2 regions of the Bradyrhizobium sp. USDA 4506 genome follow, and region 2 is predicted to be linked to the other one. Evidence: riboswitches for the same ligand, from Rfam matches in the RefSeq annotation. Region 2 holds a riboswitch; the other holds the start of a gene.
The links. Region 2 has a riboswitch for cobalamin ahead of metE (5-methyltetrahydropteroyltriglutamate--homocysteine S-methyltransferase). Riboswitches for the same ligand answer to the same signal wherever they lie in the genome.
Positions count from the first base shown of each region.

Region 1: another riboswitch for cobalamin. It lies ahead of ACVIHF_RS32495 (TonB-dependent receptor); the one in region 2 lies ahead of metE (5-methyltetrahydropteroyltriglutamate--homocysteine S-methyltransferase).

Region 1 covers NZ_JBSSBM010000002.1:6,418,635-6,421,878, reverse strand. The annotation lists gene ACVIHF_RS32495 (TonB-dependent receptor) at 1-1,844, opposite strand, end outside; cobalamin riboswitch at 1,954-2,151, opposite strand; gene ACVIHF_RS32490 (FecCD family ABC transporter permease) at 2,264-3,244, shown strand, end outside.
Region 2 covers NZ_JBSSBM010000002.1:330,687-333,930, reverse strand. The annotation lists gene ACVIHF_RS04000 (hypothetical protein) at 1-122, opposite strand, end outside; partial or broken gene ACVIHF_RS03995 (isocitrate lyase/phosphoenolpyruvate mutase family protein) at 251-941, shown strand; cobalamin riboswitch at 975-1,199, shown strand; gene metE (5-methyltetrahydropteroyltriglutamate--homocysteine S-methyltransferase) at 1,304-3,244, shown strand, end outside.

The sequences.
Region 1 (3,244 bases), 6.1 Mb from region 2:
CCGTAGCGGCGGGTGGGGTCGAGGTTGGTGTTGAAGAACAGCACCGGGTTGAAATGGATCTCGTTCTCGAGATCCATCAGATAGACGCTGGACTGGACCTGGAAGCGGTTGGTCCTGACGCGAAAGCCGCCCTCGACATCCTGCGAGGTCTGGGTCTTGAGCTGGAAATTCTGCGGGATCGGGGCGAAGGTCAGTGGGTCGAATGACGGACCCGACGCGACGCGTTCGTCGACATCAGGCGTGCGGAATGCGCGTGCCGCGCGGCCGAACACCGAGAAAGTGTCGGTCAGGCGATGCTCGATGCCGACATGCAGCGCGTATTGCGTCTCGTTGCTGTCGAGCGGTGCCGCCTGGGTGTCGAATGCGAATGGCGCATTCGGGTCGTAGCGATCGCGCGCCGAGATGCTGGTGTTCTGAACCCGCGCGCCGTAGGAGAAGTCGGTCGTCGGCAACAGGCCCAGCGTATGTTGCCAATAGCCGGCCACGGACTGCTGCTCGATACTGTAGATGTGGAACGGGTCGACGCCCTGATAGGCGCCGCGCGCCTCGCGGAAGGTCGAATCGTAATAGTCGATGCCGGTCAGGATCGTCGACGGCACGCCCAGCATCACGTTCTTGACGCTGAGCCGCGGCGTCAGCGACCAGGTCTGCAGCGCGGCGTCATTGTAGGTCGAGGCGAAGCTGATGGTCGGCACCGTGCCGAAGAAGCCGCTCTGCGTCTCGCGCTGCCGCCAGCCGCCGTCGACGATGAGGTCGACGCCGTTCATCAGCGTCTTGGTGAAGCCGGCGGTGACGCTGGCGGTCTGCTGGTTGGCATAGTCGAAGGGCGTCGCGGCGCCGCGGCGATCGGTGAGCAGCTCGTTCACGCCGATCGACGGATCGACCAGCCGTCCGCCGGGTAGGCCGAGCTTCTGGTCGCTGCCGGTGACGGTCAGGAAGGCGGTGAGATCCGGCGTCGTGTAGTTGATGTTGCCGACGGCGTTGCGCTGGTCGAGCGCATTGTTGACGCGGTAGCCGTCCGACTTGATGCCGTTGCCGTAGAACGAGGTGGACCACGGGCCGGAATTGAGTGCCGCGGAGACCGCGGCCATGCGGGTGTTGAACGAGCCAACTCCGGCCTCGGCCCGCATCGTCGTCGGCGGGCCGCCGACGCCGGTCTTGGTGATGATGTTGACGACGCCGCCCACCGCGTTGTCGCCGTAGAGCACCGCGCCGCTGTTGCCGCGCGTGATCTCGATGCGCTCGATCGAATCGAGCGGAATCGTGGTGAGGTCGAAGCCGGCCTTGTCGACGTCGTTGAGGCGGCGGCCGTTGAGCAGGAAGAGGGTATTGTCGGTCGCGAACGCGCCGAAGCCGCGCAGGTCGACCGACGTCTTGGCGCCGTTCGGTCCGCCATAGGGCGTTTGCAGCTGCACGCCCGGCACCTGCGCGAGGATCTCGGGCAACGACTGCACCGGCGAATGCGCGATGTCGTCGGCGGTGATCACGGCCGAGGAGGTGCCGACAATGCCGGCGAACTGGCGGCCGCCGGTGCCGCCCGTTCCGGTGGCCACACCGGTCCCTGTCGTGCCCGATCCGGCTCCGCTGCCTGTATTGTTGCCTTGCGAGGTGCCCGGCGCCGGGCGTCGCGGCGCCGGCGCTTCGTCAGCGGCCGGCCTGGCGCGCGTGACGTTCTGGTCGCCCGGCTTGGTGACTTCGATCGCCGGCAGCTGATCGGGAGCGGGTGCCTGCTGCGCCCGCGCTGCGGAGACAAGGAATGCCGGCGCGAGCATCGTCGCCGGCGCGATCATCGTCGACGCGAGCAGAAGCGCGCGGCGCCGCCGATGGAAAGGGAAGGAGAACATAAGAAAGGCCTCGGCAACGTCAGTGGCACGTCACCGCGAACCAGTCTCACCATCGTGCTCACAGCATCAGGTGAAGCTCATGCCTGTACTCCCCGACCGGCAGCATCGCGTGTGACCACGGCTGACGGCAGGTCTCCTGGCTCGCGGGTCGTTACCCTTCGTCGCCTTCCCAGGACCGAGATTCCCAGTGGCCTGTGACGAAGGATTCACCGCATACAGTTGCGGGGGCAGCCGCGGCGTTGGGGAAGTTTCCCCGTACCGCATTCCCTTTTCATCTCATGAAAGAACCGTCATGTTCATCTAGGGTTCGGCCGGGTAGCAAAGTCAATCCGGCGGAAGTCGGGCAATGGCCGTGCGGCCACGGTTTTTGTCGAGTGTCGCTTGTCTGCCACGACGATCGCTGTAAGAGCATGGATCCGATGAGCGTGCAGGATTTTGCCTTGGCGGCCGAGGTCGCGGCGCGGCGCCGGTGGGGCGCCACCGCGGCGCTGCTCGCGCTTGTGCTGCTGCTGCTGGTGATCTCGCTCGGCATCGGGCCGGTGCGGCTGTCGCCGCTCGCGGTGATCGAGGCGCTGTTCGGCGGCGGCAGCGATGTGGCGCAGGTGATCGTGCGCGAGATCCGCCTGCCGCGCACCATCCTGGCATTCGCGATCGGCGGTATTCTTGGGCTGTCAGGCGCGGCGCTGCAAGGGTTGCTGCGCAACCCGCTGGCCTCGCCGTCGCTGTTCGGCGCGCCGCAATCGGCCGCCTTCGGCGCGGTGCTGGTGATCGCGCTGGGCCTCGCCGATGTGCGCTCCTACGCGCTGCCGGTGGTGGCGATCATCGCCGCGTTCGGCTCGGTGTTCGCGCTGCTTGCGATCGCCGGCCGCAATGCCGGGCTGTTGATCCTGATCCTCGCCGGGCTCGCGATCTCGAGCTTTGCGGGAGCCGCGACCGCGCTGGTGATGAATCTCTCGAGCAATCCGTTCGTGGTGCTGGAGATCGCGTTCTGGCTGCTCGGCTCGCTGGAAGACCGCAGCTTCCAGCACGTCGCGCTGGCGCTGCCCTTCATTATCGCAGGCGCCGCCATCCTGCTCAGCCAGGCGAGCGCCTTCCGCGCGCTGACGCTTGGCGAGGAGGCGGCGCAGAGCCTCGGCGTCGACGTCGGGCGGTTGCGGCTCTTCGTGATCACGGGCGTGGCGCTCGGCGTCGGCGGCGCGGTCGCAGTCACCGGCACGATCGGTTTCATCGGCCTCGTCGCGCCGCATCTGATGCGTCCCGTGATCGGTCACGATCCGGCGCGGCTCTTGGTGCCGAGCGCGCTCACCGGCTCGGCGCTGCTGCTCGCCGCCGACATCGCGGTGCGCATCATTCCCTCGACCTCAGACATCAAGGTCGGCGTGCTGACCTCGATCATCGGC
Region 2 (3,244 bases):
ACCGTGAAATCGCCGGACATCGCGGTGAGAAGCTCATCCTGTAACCACTGCAGCTTGTGGTCGACGATACCGCACACCCGCAAAATGGCGCTCTCGGCTGCGCCCGGACATTCGATCGTCACGCCATTGCCCCTCTGATTTACACGGCATCGGAATTGACGACGAAACATTCGATTTAATGAGCCGAAGCGCTTGAAGCGCTTTCTGACCGCTGACGGAGGTCAGTGTCTCCGTGGGATGGAAGGAAACGCAGATCGTCCGTGCCGCAGGACCTGCCGCTGCTCGTCGATGCCTACACCGGCTACGGTGAGGCGGCGCTGAATGTGATGCGCGCCACCCGCGTCTTTGAGGATGCCGGTGCCGGCGCGCTTCATCTGGAAGACCAGATCCTGCCCAAGAAATGCGGCCATCTGAACGACAAGAAGTCGCCGATGCGCATGACATGGCGGCCAAGGTCGCGCCGGCATCAAAAGCGCGTCGCGATCTCATGGTCATCGCCAGGACCGACGCCGCCGCCAGCGAGGGCCTCGCTGGCGCCGTAGCCCGGGCAAAAGCCCTATAGGGAGGCCGGGGCCGATGCGATCTTTCCGGAGGCACTCAACACGGCCGAGATGTTCCGTGCTTTTGCGGCGCGCATGCCCGGCGCGCCGCTTCTCGCGAACATGACGGAGTTTGGAAAGACCCCATTCTTCACCGCCGCCGAGTTCGAGGCGATAGGATATGCCATGGTGATCTGGCCTGTGTCCTCATTGCGAGTGGCGAACAAGGCGCAGGCAGAATTGTATGCTGCAATTTTACGTGATGGTGGCACGCCCAAGATCGTAGAGCGGATGCAGACGCGCGCGGAACTCTATGCGGCAATTGGATTACACGACTATGAAGCTCTCGATTCTTCGATCGTTCAAACAATCGTTCCGTCCGGCATGCCGCAACGCAAGTGATCGACGATAGGTTGACGAGAGCCCGCCGTTGCAGATAATCGGAGACGTCGAGGTTCTCCGGGTCCCGCTTGATCCGGAGCTAAGAGGGAAGCCGGTGCGTTTTCCATCCGTTCAGGATTGAGGCAATGCCGGCGCTGCCCCCGCAACTGTAAGCGGTGAGCCCGCGTCCATCAGTGTCACTGAAGCGAAAGCTTCGGGAAGGCCGGATGCAGGCGACGACCCGCGAGCCAGGAGACCTGCCCCGACAACATAATCGTCCACGGGCGGGGTGTCCCGGTGGTACGCCAAGCAGCTGCCGCATCCGCGGCTGCCCTGCCAGCGTCCGCCATGGCCTTTTGCCCCCACCACCTGGGGTTAAAGCTATGACTTCTCTTTCAGTTCCAGTTGCAACACTCGGCACGCCCCGCATCGGGCCGCGCCGCGAACTCAAACTCGCGCTCGAAGGCTTCTGGGCCGGCAAGATCAGCGAGCAGCAACTTCTCGAAGCTGCAGCCGGGCTCCGTGTCGCCAACTGGGCACGCCAGAAATCACTCGGCGCGACCATTATACCGTCGAACGATTTTTCGCTTTACGACCACGTGCTCGACACCAGCGTGATGGTCGGTGCCATCCCCGAGGCCTATGGCTGGAAGGGCGGAGCAGTCTCGCTCAAGACCTATTTCGCGATGGCGCGTGGTTCGCAAGGCGACGCGCACGACGCGAGCTGCAGTCACGCCCACCATGGCCATGGCGCGACAGCGCAGGAAATGACCAAGTGGTTCGACACCAATTACCACTACATGGTCCCGGAATTTCACAAGAGACAGACATTCAAGCTCTCGTCCCGCAAGGTGATCGAAGAGTATGACGAGGCGAAAGCGCTCGGATATCAGACCCGTCCGGTGCTCGTCGGCCCTGTCACCCTCCTGAAGCTCGGCAAGAGCCATGATGCCTCGGTCGATCCGGTCTCGCTGCTCGACGGCCTGCTGCCGGTCTATGTCGAGGTTCTCCAGGAGCTCGCCAGGCGCGGCGCAGAATGGGTCCAGATCGACGAACCCTGCCTCGTGCTCGATCTCAACGAGACCGACGGGAATGCGCTCCAGCGCGCCTATGCGCGTTTCGCCAAAGACGTACCGGGCATCAAGATCATGCTCGCCACTTACTTCGGTGCGATCGGCGACACTATCGCGACCGCGTTGGCCCTGCCGGTGGCAGGTCTGCACGTCGACTTGATCCGCGCACCGCAGCAACTGAGCCAGATCGAATCCGGTGCCCGCCAGGATCTCGTGATTTCGCTCGGCGTCATTGACGGCCGCAACGTCTGGCGCTCCAATTTGTCGGCGCTGGTCGAGCGCTACAAGCCGGTCATCGCCAAGCTCGGCGCTAACCGCGTCCAGATCGCTCCGTCCTGCTCGCTACTGCACACGCCGATCGACTTAGAGCTTGAGACCGGTCTCGACCCGGATGTGAAGAGCTGGCTTGCCTTCTCCGTGCAGAAGATCGCCGAACTCTCTTCGCTGGCGAAGGCACTGGCCGGCGACGCCAGCGTCGCGGACGCCCTAGCCGCCTCGGACAAGGCCGCCAAGGCACGCCAGACCTCGCCCAAGATCCACGACGCGGCCGTTGCCAAGGGGATGGCGGCGATCGACGACGCGATGCGCCGTCGCACCAGCGCCTTTGCCAGCCGCGCCGAAGTCCAGCGCAAACGCTTTGCCCTGCCTGCCTTCCCAACGACGACTATCGGCTCGTTCCCGCAAACCGCCGACGTCCGCAATGCTCGCGCGGCCCACGCCAAGGGCACACTGACCAACGCCCAATACGAGCAGTTCCTCAAGGAGGAGACTGCCCGCACCGTACGTTGGCAGGAGGAGATCGGGCTCGACGTGCTGGTTCATGGCGAGTTCGAGCGCAACGACATGGTGCAGTATTTCGGCGAACAGCTCTCCGGCTTCGTCTTCACCCAGTATGGCTGGGTGCAGTCCTACGGCTCGCGCTATGTTCGTCCGCCGATCCTGTTCGGTGACGTCTCCCGGCCGAAACCGATGACGGTCGAGTGGTGGCGTTACTCGCAATCGCTGACCAAGAAGCCGATGAAGGCGATGCTCACCGGACCGGTGACGATCCTGAACTGGTCGTTCGTTCGCGACGACCTGCCGCGCAGCGAAGCCTGCCGCCAGATCGCACTCGCGATCCGCGACGAGGTTACCGACCTCGAAAAGGCCGGAGCGACCATGATCCAGATCGATGAAGCCGCCTTGCGCGAAGGCCTGCCGCTGCGTCATTCCGAGTGGAAGACCTATCTCGAATGGGCCGTGGAAAGCTTC